3 regions of the Mesorhizobium sp. B2-2-4 genome follow, and region 1 is predicted to be linked to each of the others. Evidence: predicted binding sites of a transcription regulator. Region 1 holds the regulator's gene; each other region holds the start of a gene.
What was found. The regulator HrcA, encoded in region 1, represses chaperone genes, less so after heat shock. The targets are predictions, from matches to a motif close to GTTAGCACTCNCNNNNNGNGAGTGCTAAC.
Positions count from the first base shown of each region.

Region 2: FJ959_RS14495 (co-chaperone GroES) is a predicted target of HrcA. The motif match lies at 3,576-3,604, and genes of this name have one in related genera.
Region 3: groES (co-chaperone GroES) is a predicted target of HrcA. The motif match lies at 1,428-1,456, and genes of this name have one in related genera.

Region 1 covers NZ_VFWB01000001.1:622,996-628,521, forward strand. The annotation lists gene rdgB (RdgB/HAM1 family non-canonical purine NTP pyrophosphatase) at 1-645, opposite strand, end outside; gene FJ959_RS03260 (VOC family protein) at 645-1,055, opposite strand; gene rph (ribonuclease PH) at 1,239-1,955, opposite strand; gene hrcA (heat-inducible transcriptional repressor HrcA) at 2,187-3,299, shown strand; gene FJ959_RS03280 (hypothetical protein) at 3,337-3,537, shown strand; gene FJ959_RS03285 (sorbosone dehydrogenase family protein) at 3,662-5,032, shown strand; gene FJ959_RS03290 (LysE family translocator) at 5,161-5,526, shown strand, end outside.
Region 2 covers NZ_VFWB01000005.1:212,709-218,234, reverse strand. The annotation lists gene FJ959_RS14515 (dienelactone hydrolase) at 1-188, shown strand, start outside; gene FJ959_RS14510 (GAF domain-containing protein) at 216-713, opposite strand; gene FJ959_RS14505 (NUDIX domain-containing protein) at 791-1,195, shown strand; gene FJ959_RS31785 (hypothetical protein) at 1,213-1,371, opposite strand; gene groL (chaperonin GroEL) at 1,521-3,149, opposite strand; gene FJ959_RS14495 (co-chaperone GroES) at 3,210-3,524, opposite strand; gene FJ959_RS14490 (hypothetical protein) at 3,770-4,018, shown strand; gene FJ959_RS14485 (DUF1488 domain-containing protein) at 4,015-4,281, shown strand; gene FJ959_RS14480 (hypothetical protein) at 4,305-4,496, opposite strand; gene FJ959_RS14475 (hypothetical protein) at 4,502-4,708, opposite strand; gene FJ959_RS14470 (LacI family DNA-binding transcriptional regulator) at 5,437-5,526, shown strand, end outside.
Region 3 covers NZ_VFWB01000007.1:3,817-9,342, reverse strand. The annotation lists gene FJ959_RS18630 (MFS transporter) at 1-399, opposite strand, end outside; gene FJ959_RS18625 (TetR/AcrR family transcriptional regulator) at 526-1,152, shown strand; gene groES (co-chaperone GroES) at 1,546-1,842, shown strand; gene groL (chaperonin GroEL) at 1,912-3,567, shown strand; gene FJ959_RS18610 (TetR/AcrR family transcriptional regulator) at 3,668-4,279, opposite strand; gene FJ959_RS18605 (NAD(P)-dependent alcohol dehydrogenase) at 4,380-5,216, shown strand; gene FJ959_RS18600 (OsmC family protein) at 5,213-5,526, shown strand, end outside.

The DNA of each region.
Region 1 (5,526 bases):
GGCCAGACCCAATCGAGCTTGGGCGAATTTCTGAAAGGCGCGGGCGCGGTGCGACAGAGCCGTGGCCTGGCTGGGTTTCCAGCCGTGTTTTTCCTCGGCACTCATCTCGCCGAAGGTCTTTTCGAAACCGTCGGGCAGGAACACCGGGTCGTAGCCGAATCCGAGCTCGCCGCGCGGCGGCCAGACCAGCGTGCCTTCGGCCTCGCCGCGGTAATATTCGGCCTCGCCGTCGGGAAAGGCGAGGCAGATGACGGCGACGAAGCGTCCCGTGCGCTGCGCGGGCGTGGCGGCGCCGACTTCCTGCAGCGCCACTTCGGTGCGCTGCATGGCGATGCCGAAATCCCTGCTGCCATCAGGCGTTTCGGCCCAGTTGGCGGTGTAGACGCCGGGCGCGCCGTCGAGCGCGTCAACGCACAGGCCCGAATCGTCCGACAGCGCCGGCAGGCCCGTCGCCTTGGCCGCGGCGAAGGCCTTGATATAGGCGTTCTCCTCGAAGGTTGTGCCGGTCTCCTCGGGTTCGGGCAAGCCATAGTCCTTCGCCGATTTCGCCTCGAATCCGAATGGCGCCATCAGATCGGCGAATTCGCGCAGCTTGCCTTCATTGTGGCTGGCGACGACGATCTTTTTTCCGTCGAGAGAATGCATCAAAGTCCCCAGATTCTCGGCTCGGCGAATTCGATCGAATTGCCGGAGGGATCGCGGATATAAAGCGAGCGGCCGCCTTGCGGCCATTCGAATTCGCTTTCGACAGCGATGTTCTTCGCCTTCAGATGGGATTTCCAGCGGCTGATTTCATCGGCGGTCGCCGCAAAGCAGAGATGGCCTTCGCCCGATGTGCCGTGTGGCGGCACTTTCAGCCTCGCGTCGGGCGCAGGCGGGATCCTGGTCGCCTCGGCGTTGAAGACCAGCAGCACGCCGGCTCCGCAACGGAAGAACAGATGGCGGCCCTCGACCTTGCCGAGAGGAGTGAGGCCGAGGATGTCGGTGTAGAAGGCTTCGGCAGCGGCGAGGTCGGTGACGTAAAGAGCGGATTCAAGAATTGCAGAGGGGATCACGAGGCACCCCCCTCTGGCCTGCCGGCCATCTCCCGCGCAAGGGGGGAGATTGGCGGCGTGAGCGCCGGCTCATGGTATTCTATTCTGATTATTGGCGAAGCTCGAGACAACAGCCGATCTCCCCCCTTGCGGGGGAGATGCCCGGCAGGGCAGAGGGGGGTGCCCAGGCTCCGCATGAATAAACTACGCCACCGCCATCTGCTGCAAACTCACCAGCCTCTGGATGCCTTTCTTGGCCAGGCCCATCAGCTCGGCGAACTGCCCTTCCGAAAAGGGCTCGCCCTCGGCCGTGCCCTGGATCTCGACGATGCCGCCCTTGCCGGTCATGACGAAATTGGCGTCGGTGCCGGCGGAGGAATCCTCGAGATAGTCGAGGTCGATGACCGGCTGGCCGTCATGGATGCCGCAGGAAATCGCCGCGACATGGTCCTTCAGCACCTTGGCGACGCTCACCATCTGCCGCGCTTCCATCCAGCGCAGGCAATCGTAGAGCGCCACCCAGCCGCCGGTGATGGAGGCGGTGCGGGTGCCGCCATCGGCCTGGATGACGTCGCAGTCGACGGTGATCTGCTGCTCGCCCAGCGCCTGCAGGTCGACCACGGCGCGCAGCGAGCGGCCGATCAGCCGCTGGATCTCCAGCGTGCGCCCGCCCTGCTTGCCGGCGGAGGCCTCGCGGCGCATGCGCTCGCCTGTCGAGCGCGGCAGCATGCCGTATTCGGCCGTCACCCAGCCTTTCCCGGAATTGCGCATCCAGCCCGGCACCTTTTCCTCCAGGCTTGCCGTGCACAAGACATGCGTGTCGCCGAACTTCACCAGGCACGAGCCTTCGGCATGTTTGGAGACGCCGCGCTCGAAGGAGATGGCGCGCATTTCGTCGAACTGGCGTTTGGAGGGGCGCATTCGGCCTGCTTTCTTGTCAGCTTTTTTGAATCTTGGCCGGCTTTTAGACGCATGCGGGGCACGGCGTAAAGGAAAATGGACCGGCGGCCGCAAACGCGGCGACACCGGGGCGATCGCGCAACACGACACCGGGGTGATCGCAAGTGCGACACCGGCTGATCGCGCAACGCGACACCGGGTTGCGCGCAGCGCCGCGAAGTCTATATCCTTGAACCGGAGGTTATGGCCGCAATGACCAAGGCAGTCGATCCCGCTTCGCAGTCGCTCGCTCTTCACGCGCCGGCACTTCAGGCGCCCGCACTTCAGGCGCTCGACATGCGTTCGCGCGACATCTTCCGGCGTATCGTCGATTCCTATCTGAGGGACGGCGAGCCCGTGGGATCGCGCAGCCTGTCGCGCATCCTGCCGTCCTCGCTGTCGCCCGCCACCATCCGCAACGTGATGAGCGATCTCGAACATCTCGGCCTGATCTACGCGCCGCACATCTCGGCCGGTCGCCTGCCGACGCAGGCCGGCCTGCGCTTCTTCGTCGACGCCTTCATGGAATTGGGCGACCTCTCCGACGAGGAGCGGCGCAGCATCGAGGCGCAGGTGCGCGCCTCCGGCTCGGGCGCCACGCTGGAACACATGCTGACCGAGGCCAGCCAGATGCTGTCGGGCATGTCGCGCGGCGCCGGCCTGGTGCTGGCCGCCAAGAACGAGGTGGCGCTCAAGCACATCGAGTTCATCCAGCTCGAGCCCACCAAGGCGCTGACCGTGATGGTGTCGCAGAACGGCGACGTCGAGAACCGGGTCATCGATCTGCCGGCCGGCATCACCGTCTCGCAATTGCACGAGGCCTCGAATTTTCTCAACGCCCATATTCGCGGCCGTACGCTGGCCGAGGCGCGGGCGGAGGTCGAGCGTATCAAGGAAGAGACAAGGGCAGCGCTCGACACGCTGTCGCAGGACCTGGTGGAGAAAGGGCTGGCGGTGTGGGCCGGCGCGGAAAGCGGCCTGCCGGCGCGCCTGATCGTGCGCGGCCGCGCCAATCTGCTCGAAAACGTCACCGCCCAGGCCGACATCGAACTCCTGCGCCACCTGTTCGAGGACATGGAGACGCAGGACGGGCTGATCCAGCTGCTCGACCTCGCCGAGGCGGGACCGGGCGTGCGCATCTTCATCGGCTCGGAAAATAAGCTTTTCTCGCTCTCCGGCTCGTCGCTGGTCGTGGCACCCTACCGCGACAAGGACGCCCGCGTCGTCGGCGCGCTCGGCGTCATCGGCCCGACCCGGCTCAACTATGCCCGCATTGTCCCGATGGTCGACTATACGGCGCAGCTGATATCGCGCATGCTGCGCTGAGAGCTGGGATCGATCCAGACGGCCGAGGAGAGAAAAGATGGCGCTGGAATCGTTCAAGGCCCAGATCAGCCTGCTGCTGGAGGAGATGGTCAACCAGCCTGAGGATGTGCGCGAAGTGCAGGAGCAATTGCGCGAGAAGCTGCGCGAAATCCGCGCCATGGGCATGCCGCTGCCGGCCGATCTCGTCGAACTGGAAAAGAACCTCGACGCCGATCTCGATCTCGACGCGGATAGCTGACCCGAATTCCTTCAACTCCCCGTGTCGTCCGGAACGACTGCCGAGCCCGCCCGTTCCCTTGATGCATGTGACTTCGGTCTTGGGACAACGACATGCATGAAGAAGCGAGAAGCTGGAGACTGGGATGATCCGACTTGCCGGCGCCGTGGTAATCGCTGCTGCCTTGCTCTTCGCCGCGACGGCATTGGCCCAGCAGGAAGAGCCGGTGCTGAAGGGCGCGGCCGCATTCGGTGACTGGCGGGCCGATGCGCCGGGCGTGCGCCGGTTGATCAGCCCGCAAGACCAGCCCAGGCCCTATGTCACCAGATCCGCCTCGAACGGCGCCGGTCCGGTGCAAAGGCCGCAAGGCGCCGAGCCGCGGCTGCCGGCGGGCTTTTCGGCGGAACTGATCGCTTCGGGCATCGACAATCCGCGCGTCGTGCGCGTCGCGCCCAATGGCGACCTGTTCGTCGCCGACAGCGAGGCCAACCAGATCCGCGTCTACCGTCTCGGCGAGGGCAGCGCGAAACCTGTCAGGGACGGCATCTTCGCCCGCAATCTCAACCAGCCCTACGGCATCGCCTTCTACCCGCCTGGGGACAACCCGCAATGGGTCTATGTCGCCAACAGCGACAGCATCGTGCGCTTTCCCTACCGCGATGGCGACCTGGAGGCCTCCGGCGAGCCGGAAACCATCGTCCGCGATATTCCGGCCACTCATCACTGGACCCGCGACATCGCCTTCTCGCCGGACGGCAAGACGCTGTATCTCTCGGTCGGCTCCGGCTCGAACGCCGCCCAGGACATGGCAAGGAAACCGCGGGGCGGGCTCGACGCCTGGGCCAGGTCGAAGCCGCTCGGCGCCACCTGGGGCGCGGAGGAAGGCCGCGCCGACGTCAGGGCTTTCGACCCGGACGGTAGGAATGGGCGCATCGTCGCCACCGGCCTGCGCAACTGTTCGGGCATGGCCATCCAGCCGGCGGCGGGCGCGCTGTGGTGCGTGGTCAACGAGCGCGACGCGCTCGGCGACAACGTGCCGTTCGAATATGCGACCGAAGTGAAGGAAGGCGCCTTCTACGGCTGGCCCTGGTACTATATCGGCGACAATGAGGATCCGCGCCACAAGGGCGCGCGTCCCGACCTTGCCGGCAAGGTCACCGTCCCCGACATTCTGATGCAGGCGCATTCGGCGCCGCTCAACATCGCCTTCTACGACGGCAGGAATGTCCGCGCAGGATCCGGTTTTCCGGCCGAATACAGGGGCGACGCCTTCGTCGCCCTGCACGGTTCGTGGAATCGCGGCAACAGGACTGGCTACAAGGTGGTGCGGCTCAAGTTCAAGGACGGCAAGCCGACCGGCGAATATGAGGATTTCATGACCGGCTTCGTCACCTCCGGCGGCGAGGTCTGGGGCCGGCCGGTCGGCGTGGCGGTGGCGAGCGACGGCGCGCTGATCGTCACCGAGGACGGCAACGGCACCATCTGGCGCGTGACCTACGGCGACGGCCGGTCCTGATCCGCTGGGAGGCCTCGAGCACGGGGCATGCCTGGTGCAACCAAATCCGGCTCCAGGCAATTCCCGCCCGCGAAACTCTGTGCGACAAGGCGCCGTCCCAGCAGTTTCGCGGACGCAAGGCTCGATCCATGACCCTCACCGGCTTTCTCGCCTACAGCGCCGCCCTCGGCTTGGCCGCGGCCATTCCCGGCCCCGGCATCACCGCGCTTGTGGCGCGCGCGCTCGGTTCCGGCTTCCGCTCGTCGCTGGCCATGTCCTTCGGCCTGATGCTCGGCGACCTCCTTTATCTCACCGCCGTGGTGCTTGGGCTTGCCTTTGTCGCGCAGACCTTCGGCCTGGTGTTCCTCGCCGTCAAATGGGCCGGCGTCGCCTATCTCGCCTTCCTCGGCTGGCGCTTCTGGACCGCCGGCATCACGCCCGAGACGGTCGAGGCCAGGAAAGGCAAGGGCGGGCTAGCGTCGAGCTTCCTCGCCGGCCTGACGGTGACGCTCGGC
Region 2 (5,526 bases), on a different contig from region 1:
TCGAAGATGCCGATCACTTCAGCATGTTCGCGGAGTGCAAACCCGGCGCGGCCGCCATCATCGCATCAGAACAGATCGGCGACCCCGTGTGCGACGACGGCGGCGGGCGATCGCGCGGCGAAATTCACGCGCAGCTTGTCGAGATGGCGGTCACGGCGTTCAGCCGCATGCTGAAGACCGCTCCGTAGGACGGCCGCCTCCATTAGGGCTCGAGCTCAGTCCTCGAACGAACTCGCCGCCACATAGATCGCGGCCAGTGTTTCGATGCCGGCCTGGTCTGCCTTGTCGAAGCGGCCGGGCAGCGGGCTGTCGAGATCGAGCACGCCGAAGACGCCTTCATCGTCTTCGAGAAGCACGACCAGTTCCGAACGCGAATCGGCGTCGCAGGCGATGTGGCCGGGGAAATCGTGCACGTCCTTGATCAGCATCGAGGTGCCGAGTTCGACCGCCGTGCCGCATACGCCCTTGCCTACGGCAATGCGCACGCAGGCCGGCTTGCCCTGGAACGGACCCAGCACCAATTCCTCGTCCGAGGCCAGGAAATAGAAGCCCGCCCAGTTGAGATCGGGCACCATCTGGAAGATCAGCGCCGCGGTGTTGGCGGCATTGGCGATCGAGTCGCCCTCGCCCTCGAGCAGCGCCTCCAGTTGCGCGGCAAGATCGCGGTAGAACGCGGCCTTGTCCGAAGTGTCGATGGCCTTGGCTGCGAACATGGCTTGTCTCCGAACTGAGAATCGCGGTTCCGTTTCCGCAGGCGCCCTGCACCGAACGGCCACCGGAACAGTCTACCGTGAATCCTACCCGCCACGAAAGCCGCAAGATAAGGGTCGCTCCCGGCGTCATCGCGGATGCGTCGGGCCGGCTGCTTCTGGTGCGCAAGCGCGGCACCAGCGCCTTCATGCAGCCCGGCGGCAAGATCGAGCCGCGCGAGTCCCCGCTCGATGCTCTGGTGCGTGAATTGCGCGAGGAACTCGGATTGGCGGTCGACCTCGCCACCACCTCCCGGCTCGGCCTGTTCTCGGCCAACGAGCCGGACAGCACGGTCGAGGTGGAATTGTTCGGGCTCTCCATCGACAGCCAGCCGATAGCCGCCCCCGAGATCGAGGAGATCATCTGGCTGGAGCCCGGCTCGACCAGTTCCGTCGAACTTGCGCCGCTGACGCGCGATGTGGTGCTGAGGTTGAGCGGAATGTAGCGGCGGCGGCGCCGCTATTACATCGGACGCTTGGGTTCGCCCTTTTGTGGCATTGCCGGATCGGGCTCGGATTTCTTGTGCTTGTCGGCGGCAATCCTGCGGATGCGGTCGAAGCGGCTTTCCTCTGTCGTTTCGGTCGTGACGACCGTCTGTGGCTTCTGCACGAACACGATCATGGATCGATCTCCTGGGCCAGAGGCCTGCGCGCCGGGGGAGAATCCCCCGGCGATAGTCGTCTCGCCTGCGGCAAAGGCCGGTTCGGCGAGATACGGATCAGGTCTGAAAGACGGCTTTTATGAAACCACCTTCGCGAGCCGGCCGAATCCTAGTAGCCGCCCATGCCGCCACCGCCGCCCGCAGGCGCGGCATCCTTGGCCGGAATGTCCGAGATCATCGCTTCGGCGGTGATCAAAAGCGCGGCGATCGAGCCGGCATCCTGCAACGCGGTGCGCACCACTTTCGCCGGATCGACGATGCCCGCCTTGATCATGTCGACATACGCCTCGTTCTGGGCATCGAAACCCTGGTTGTGATCCTTGCTGTCGGAGAGCTTGCCGACGACAACGGAGCCTTCAACGCCCGAATTCTCGGCGATCTGGCGGAGCGGCGCTTCGAGTGCCCTGAGCACGATCGAGATGCCGGCGGTGACATCGGCATTGGCGCCGTTCAGGCCGGCAAGCGCCGTCCTGGCACGCAGCAGGGCCACGCCGCCGCCCGGCACGATGCCTTCCTCGACCGCCGCGCGCGTGGCGTTCAGCGCGTCGTCGATGCGGTCCTTCTTTTCCTTGACTTCCGACTCGGTGGCGCCGCCGACGCGGATGACGGCAACGCCGCCGGAGAGCTTGGCCAGCCGCTCCTGCAGCTTCACCTTGTCATAGTCGGAAGTGGTTTCCTCGATCTGGCCCTTGATCTGGGCGACACGCGCCTGAATGGTCGCCTTGGTGCCGGCGCCGTCGATGATCGTGGTGGTGTCCTTTTCGATCAGCACGCGCTTGGCGCGGCCGAGCATCTCGATGGTGACGTTCTCCAGCTTAATACCGAGATCCTCGGAGATCATCTGGCCGGATGTGAGCACCGCGATGTCTTCCAGCATCGCCTTGCGGCGGTCGCCGAAGCCCGGCGCCTTGACGGCCGCGACCTTGAGGCCGCCGCGCAGCTTGTTGACGACCAGCGTCGCCAGAGCCTCGCCTTCGACGTCCTCGGAGATGATCAGCAGCGGCCTGCCGCTCTGCACCACCGCTTCGAGGATCGGCAGCATTGCCTGCAGATTGCCGAGCTTCTTCTCGTGGATGAGAATATAGGGCTCTTCCAGCTCCGCGCGCATCTTGTCAGCATTGGTGACGAAATAGGGCGAGAGATAGCCGCGGTCGAACTGCATGCCTTCGACGACGTCGAGTTCGGTGTTCGCGGTCTTGGCTTCCTCGACGGTGATGACGCCGTCATTTCCGACCTTGTCCATCGCCTTGGCGATCATCTCGCCGACGCTGGCATCGCCATTGGCGGCGATTGTGCCGACCTGCGCGATCTCGGCCGACGATTTGACCTTCTTGGCCTTCGCCTTGATTTCCACGACGACGGCCGCGACGGCCTGGTCGATGCCGCGCTTGAGGTCCATCGGGTTCATGCCGGCGGCAACCAGCTTGGCGCCTTCGCGCAGGATCGAGGCGGCCAGCACCGTGGCAGTGGTGGTGCCGTCGCCGGCGAGGTCGTTGGTCTTCGAGGCCACTTCGCGCACCATCTGCGCGCCCATGTTCTCGAACTTGTCGGCAAGCTCGATTTCCTTGGCGACGGTGACGCCGTCCTTGGTGATGCGCGGCGCCCCATAGGCCTTGTCGATGATGACGTTGCGGCCCTTGGGGCCGAGCGTGACCTTGACCGCATTGGTGAGGATCTCGACGCCGCGCAGCATACGGTCGCGCGCATCGGTGGAGAATTTGATTTCCTTGGCAGACATGATTTTATCCAGTTCGCATTTGGAGTGGAGCCGTCACCGCGCAGAGGCGCGGCGCTTCAGTCAGGCGGCCTTCTTGGCTTCGACGCTCTTTTCGATAACGCCCATGATGTCGGCTTCCTTCATGATCAGAAGATCCTCGCCGTCGATCTTGACCTCCGTGCCCGACCATTTGCCGAACAGGATCAAGTCGCCGGCCTTGACGTCGAGCGGAACAAGTGCGCCGTTTTCGTCGCGGGCGCCGGGACCAACCGCGATCACTTCGCCTTCCTGCGGCTTTTCCTTGGCATTGTCGGGAATGATGATGCCGCCCTTGGATTTGATATCGCCTTCGGCGCGCCGGATGACGACGCGGTCGTGGAGTGGCCGAAATTTCATGAGAACTTCTTTCTGGGGCCGGCATAGGCGGCCGCCCCCTTCTATAGGCTCTTTGGCACTCGATAGATAGGAGTGCCAAAATTTATTCCGAGCGGATATTGAATAATCATAGTATTATTTCGGCGCCCGGTTTCATCGGGTCGGAAAACGACCAAATATTTCAAAAATTTGAATTTTCCCGGCAGAGTGCCTATTTATCGGACAAGTTCATTTTCACGATTTCAGACGCAAGGGAGATTTCCTCGATGGCCGACGGCAACCAGACGATCATGGAAAAAGCTGAAGCGCGCTTTGTCGACAAGCAGAAGAAGACGGCGGAGCGCAACAAGGCAACCGCCGAATATATGTCCGAAGCGAGGGCCAGGGAGATCAAGACGGCAAGGCTGAGGCAACTGCGGCTGGCCAAGGAAGAAGCCGACCGCGTGGCCGAGGCCCTGAACCCGACGCCGAAGAAGAAACGCGCGGTGAAGAAAACGACGGAGGCAAAATCATGAGCCTGACCTTCCCCAACCGCAGCCGCAGCTACGACGAGGCCGGCAAGCGCATCCGGTTCGTCGGCTATGACGGCATGTTCCAGATTTCCTTCTCGGTCGCCGCCGATGCCATGACGAGGATGCAGCCGGCGACGGCAGCCAATGAAGCCGGCTATCTCGCCACCTTCGACACCGAGAGCAGTGTCATCCGGGACGTAGCGTCAAAGGCCTATGACCGCACGCGCAAGAGCATGTATGTGCTGACGGCCGACGACTTCCGCTGAGACGACAGGCGAACGGCGCTGGATCAGGATTTACGCTCCGCCTTCTCCCGGCGCTTGACGTCCCGGACATTCATCTGATCGACCATGGCGTTGGCGTCGCGCGGGCTCATGCCGACCATCGCCCTTTGCCTGACGACGACGGGCTGGCCGGTGAAGACGTCGATGATGGCCCAGCTTTGGGGCAAGTCCATGCGCAGTGCGTAGCGGTTGGCCATTTGCCTCAGCCCTGCAACATGAAGAAGACCATGCCCAGGACCGATATCGTCCAGGCGACGACCGACAGCTTCAGCACCATGCCGCCATGGGCGGCCAGGGCCTCCCGCAGCCGTGGAGCGATACCTGCCGACGGGACCGGTTCCACCGCGACGACACGGGGTCCCTTGGCGCCAAGTTTTCCAAAGACGGGCAACAGCGACGGTTCACGCACGAAAATGGCCTCGAATGTCGGGGAAAGTCGGAGCGGGCAAGCTCTCGCCCTTCCATAGCACTCTTTTGGCGAGTGCCCTGCATGCCAAATGCAAATAGGCTGCTTTAACGCCGGCCGCATGCCACGTGACCCCGATCGTCAGATGCTGAAAGCGCGCAAGTCGGCTGGGTAGCAGTCTTCTTGCCGGCACGTCAGCGTCACGACGAAGACTAGGACCTGTCCGGCCCAGGCCGCAAATGCAAGCTGGCAAGGCCCATCGCCCTTGATGGTCCGACGCAGGCTCTACGTCATGTGATTTTTTGGAGGCCTCGCCTCGGGATCGAACCGAGGCTTCAGAGATTTGCCGTCTCCAGCGTAGCCGCTCCGCCACGAGGCCATGACTAGCGAACTAACCGATAATATTTGCGCAAGCGTTAAGACCGAAGAGTCGTTTGTAGACATGTCGCCGATTGCTGCTTTGGCCGGCTCGCGCCGTGGGCAGCACTGACGGCTGCCGATCAGGAATTCGCCTGATGAACTCGCCGGGCGCCGAGCCCGTGAGCCCGCCCTCCGGCGGCCACTTCGCACCACCGGAGGACCAGCCACTTTTCCTCTTGAACAGCCTCTGGATCTGGCCTAGTTTGGGTTGAGAAAAGGTTTTTCCAAACATTTCCGAGCGGGCTCGGCCATTGGCCGGGTCATTCCGGCCTGTAAGAGAAAACCTTTTCCCAATCGGGATTTTCGCCGCAATGGCATTGGACGATCAGCCAGCCTTTCCCAAGCCCGTCACCTTGCGTGACGTGGCGGCCGAGGCTGGCGTCAGCGTCGCCACCGCCTCG
Region 3 (5,526 bases), on a different contig from region 1:
TTCGGTGGTGATCGCGACCAGACCACCTTCAGCCAGCCCGGCGATGGCGCGGGCGGCGATCAACGCATTGGCGCTTGCGGCATGGGCGGTCCATACATTCGCCAGGGCCAGCAGGATCAAAAGGACGGCGCTTTTCCAGCGCATGTTGCGCGCGGAAAGCAGCATCGCCACCACGGCTGAACCGATGGCGATCGCGATCATCTCCGCCGTGGCGACCAGCGCCAGTTCATCGCCGCTGACATGGCCCTCGGTGTAGAGCGCGCCAAGCAGCACGGGCTGAAGCCCGAGGATCAGCAGCCCGACCGAGCCGATCCATAATGCGGAGCCGAGCTCGACGCCGGTCGGGTTGCCGACCAGCCAATCGCCATTTTCCGCTTGTACGGCTTGCGTCGCAGTCACGAGGCGCCTCCCAACGTCCTTGCAGTGCGATAAAAAAGCTGACAACTTGTCAGCATTACGAAACTGATACTTGATCATGTTTCTTGTCAACCGGGAATTTTGAAGCTCTCGCGAGAGATTGGGCGCATGGCGGAAGCAAGGCGGATGGCGACGGCGCCGAGGCGCAGGCCCAAGCAGGAGCGGAGCCGCGAACGCATCGACGCGATCCTTTCGACGACCATGCGGCTGATCGGCGAAAAAGGCATCGACGCGGTGACGATGAAGGAAGTGGGCGCACTGGCGGGCGGACCGATCGCCACCGTCTACCATTATTTCCCCAACAAATCGGCGATCCTGGCGATGCTCTATGAGCGCTTCTCGGAGGAAAGCCGCGCACGCTTCGGCGAGATCATCGCCGAAATAAGTGGGCTTGAGGACGTGACGGCTGCCGCGGACCGCATGATCGAGGACTATTACCGGCGCGTGGCCGACGACCCGGCCATCCAGGATCTGCAGAACGCGATACAGGCTGACAAGGCGCTGCAGAACCTCGACATTGCTGAGACAAGGCACCAGGCCAAGATGTTCTGCGACCACGTCGCTCCGATGCTGCGGCCCGACCGGCGCGAAGACTTCGCGCGCGTGGTGTTCCTGATCTTCCAGCTTGCCGGCGGCGTCGTGCGGCTAGCGCTGACGCAGGACGAGAAGGAAGGCCGCCGCACGATCGACGACTACAGGTCCATCATCCATACGCAGCTGAGATTGTTTCTGTAGTTTTCGGCGGCGGCTTTCGCGCCCCTCTCCCGTGACATCGACACGTCTTGCGTATCGAAGTATCGGGCGGCAGGATCTCTGACCGATAGCGGCAGAGCACCCCTCCGCGCCTTGTTTTGCCGTCGATTGCGGGAGGAACCGGCGCATTTCGCATGAAAGGCCAGCGGCAACTGGCACGTTCTGCGAGCGGGCTTTCGCGGAAAACAAAATTTCGCGCCGCTGCCCGCTCGCGCGCGCCTTGACTCTCGCCAGCCAGCAGCCTATTTCACCGCCACGTTAGCACTCGCCCTGGGTGAGTGCTAACCACAGGTCCGGTACCGCCGGGCTTTGTAGATTGTCCGGCTTCGCCGGACGGAGGAACTGTTTCTCACCGTTCTCATCGAGGAAGAAAACATGGCAAAGTCGAAGTTCCGCCCGCTTCATGACCGCGTGGTCGTACGCCGGGTCGAATCCGAATCCAAGACCGCCGGCGGGATCATCATCCCCGACACGGCGAAGGAAAAGCCGCAGGAAGGCGAGATCATCGCCGTCGGCTCCGGCGCCCGCGACGAAGCTGGCAAGCTCGTGCCCCTGGACGTCAAGGCTGGCGACCGCATCCTGTTCGGCAAGTGGTCGGGCACCGAAGTCAAGCTCAATGGCGAAGACCTTCTGATCATGAAGGAATCCGACATTATGGGCATCATCGGCTGAATATCGGCCTTTCCATCAACTGAATCTTGAATCTTCGGGCTCGATCCGAGCCCCTGCCAGGAGTTGAACATGGCTGCCAAAGACGTAAAATTCTCCCGCGACGCCCGTGAGCGCATGCTGCGCGGCGTCAACATCCTCGCCGACGCGGTGAAGGTCACGCTCGGCCCCAAGGGCCGCAACGTCGTCATCGACAAGTCGTTCGGCGCACCGCGCATCACCAAGGACGGCGTCACCGTCGCCAAGGAAATCGAACTTGAGGACAAGTTCGAGAACATGGGCGCGCAGATGGTGCGCGAAGTGGCTTCGAAGACCAACGACATCGCCGGCGACGGCACCACGACCGCGACCGTTCTGGCGCAGTCGATCGTCCAGGAAGGCCACAAGGCGGTTGCCGCCGGCATGAACCCGATGGACCTGAAGCGCGGCATCGACCTGGCCGTGACCGAAGTGGTCGCAGCTCTCGGCAAGGCCGCCAAGAAGATCAAGACCTCCGAGGAAGTCGCCCAGGTCGGCACCATCTCGGCCAATGGCGACGAGTCGGTCGGCAAGATGATCGCGGAAGCGATGCAGAAGGTCGGCAACGAAGGCGTCATCACCGTCGAGGAAGCCAAGACCGCCGAGACCGAGCTGGAAGTCGTCGAAGGCATGCAGTTCGACCGCGGCTATCTCTCGCCCTACTTCGTCACCAACCCCGATAAGATGGTTGCCGATCTCGAGGACGCCTACATCCTGCTCCACGAGAAGAAGCTCTCCAATCTGCAGGCCATGCTGCCGGTCCTGGAAGCGGTCGTGCAGACCTCCAAGCCGCTGCTCATCATCTCGGAAGACGTCGAAGGCGAGGCCTTGGCCACGCTGGTCGTCAACAAGCTGCGCGGTGGCCTGAAGATCGCTGCCGTCAAGGCTCCGGGCTTCGGTGATCGCCGCAAGGCCATGCTGGAAGACATCGCCATCCTCACCGGTGGCCAGGTCATCTCCGAAGACCTCGGCATCAAGCTCGAGAATGTCGGCCTCAACATGCTCGGCCGCGCCAAGAAGGTGTCGATCTCGAAGGAGAACACCACCATCGTCGACGGCGCCGGCAAGAAGGCCGAGATCCAGGGCCGCGTTGCCCAGATCAAGCAGCAGATCGAGGAGACCACCTCGGACTACGACAAGGAGAAGCTGCAGGAGCGTCTGGCCAAGCTCGCCGGCGGTGTTGCCGTTATCCGCGTCGGCGGTGCGACCGAAGTGGAGGTGAAGGAAAAGAAGGACCGCGTCGATGACGCCCTCAACGCGACCCGCGCGGCCGTAGAAGAAGGCATCGTTGCCGGCGGTGGCGTGGCCCTGCTGCGCGCTTCGGGCAACCTCAAGGCCACCGGCGTCAACTCCGACCAGGCCGCCGGCATCAACATCGTTCGCCGCGCACTGCAGGCCCCGGCCCGTCAGATCGCTGCCAACGCCGGTGCGGAAGCATCGATCGTTGCTGGCAAGATCCTCGAGAACAAGGGCGCGACCTTCGGCTACAACGCCCAGACCGGCGAATATGGCGACATGATCGCCATGGGTATCGTCGATCCGGTCAAGGTCGTGCGTACGGCTCTCCAGGACGCGGCCTCGGTCGCCGGCCTGCTGGTCACCACCGAAGCCATGATCGCGGAGGCTCCGAAGAAGGAGTCGGCTGGCGGCGGCATGCCTGGCGGCATGGGCGGCGGCGGCATGGGCGGTATGGGCGGCATGGACTTCTAATCCAGCCATCTGCTTTATGCATGCGGAAAGGGCGGCAGCGATGCCGCCCTTTTCTTTGCACATTCAGGCTTTGCTTCAGCGTAGTCGGTTGGAACCAGCGTCAGACAGCAGTGCTCTCCGCTTGCCGCGTCGCCTTGCCGGCGAGGACTGCCTGCTCGATCAGGGTAGCCACCTCATCGGCCACGACGTTGATCGATGAGCGATCGCGGGTGGCGCGGGCAATCACCATCAGGCCTTCCAGCGAGGACTCGACCAACAGCGCCAGCGCCCGTGCGCGGCGCTCGACCACCCCTGCCCTGACAAACGCCTGGCGCAGCAGGCCGATCCACTGCTCGAAAGCGGAGCGGCAGATTTCCTCCAAGTCCGGCACGTCGTTCGGCGCATCGAGCACGACCGGCGCGATCGGGCAGCCGAGCGAGAATTCGTTGTCCTCCAGCATGCGAGCGACCGACTGGTAAATGTGGTGAACGGCAACCGCCGGATCGCTTTCCGCCGCGAGCTCGGCGCCAAGCCTCTCAGTCACCTCGGCCACGCTGGCGCGCGTCACTTCGACGACCAGCTGATCCTTGCCACCGGGAAAGTGGAAATAGAGCGAGCCGCGCGGGGCGCCGCTGGCGCTCAGTATGTCATTGAGCGAAGTGCCGTGATAGCCGCGCCGCCTGAGCAGCAATCCGGTCGTTTCGAGTATGCGGGCTCTCGTATCGTTGGCCATGTCAACCTCTGTCAGGAGAGGGTCACTATAAGCCTTGCCATGAATATGACAACCGGTCTATATAATATGTAGATCAGTCTATATATTAAAGGAAGCCGAAATGCGCAGCTATCGTCTTGAAGGTTTGGGCGGAACCGAATGTCTGGTGATGCGGGAAGAGGTGCGGCCGGAGCCAAGGCCCCAGGAGATCGTGGTGCGGGTGCGCGCCACCTCGTTCAACCGACGCGATACGATGATCCTCAATGGCACCTACCCCTTGACACCGCGCCGCGGGATCGTTCCGCTCAGCGACGGCGCCGGCGAGGTCGTCGCCATCGGCGATGATGTCACACGCTTTGCCGTCGGCGACCGTGTCACCGGCAGCTATTTCGCCCGCTGGATCGATGGCCGCATCAATGCCGGACTGATCGACCAGCTCGGCTGCACGCTGGATGGCATGCTCGGCGAGTACGCCGTGCTTGACGAGCAATGGGCGGTGCGACTTCCCGAGCATCTCGACTGGCGCGAGGCGGCAACGCTGAGCTGCGCCGGCCTGACAGCCTGGAACGCACTGACCGGGGCGGAGATTCCCAAGCCTGGCCAATGGGTTCTGGTCATAGGCTCGGGCGGCGTCTCGCTGTTCGCGTTGCAGTTCGCCAAGCTGCTCGGCTGCCGCGTCGTCGCCGTCACCTCTCGCGCCGAGAAGGTCGGCAAGCTGCGGGCGATGGGGGCCGACCTCGTCGTGTCCTCGACCGACATGCCGGAATGGGGGGCGATGGTGCGTGGCGAAACCGGCGGTATCGACCTTACCGTCGAAACCGGCGGCCCGCCGACCTTCGCGCAGTCGCAGCCCGCGACGCCTACCGCTATTTCCAGCAATGCGACGTGTTCGGGAAGGTCGTCATCGACGGAGCCTGATCTTTCATATCGATCGAACCAGAAGGGAGAACAGCAATGACAATTCGTGAAGCTTCGGCCGAGTGGCAAGGCACGCTGAGGGAAGGTTCAGGCCGGCTGTGGCTCGGCAGTGGTGTGTTCGAAGGCGCCTATTCCTTTCCGTCGCGTTTCGAGAACGGCCCCGGCACCAACCCGGAAGAACTGATTGCGGCCGCGCATGCCGGCTGCTTCTCGATGGCGCTGACCTTCATCCTTGGCCAGGGAGGTCATATTCCCCGGGACATCCGCACCATCGCCAGGGTGCACCTCGGAGCGACGGAGGCCGGGCCGACCATCACCCGCATCGACCTTGAAACGGCGGTGGACGTCGC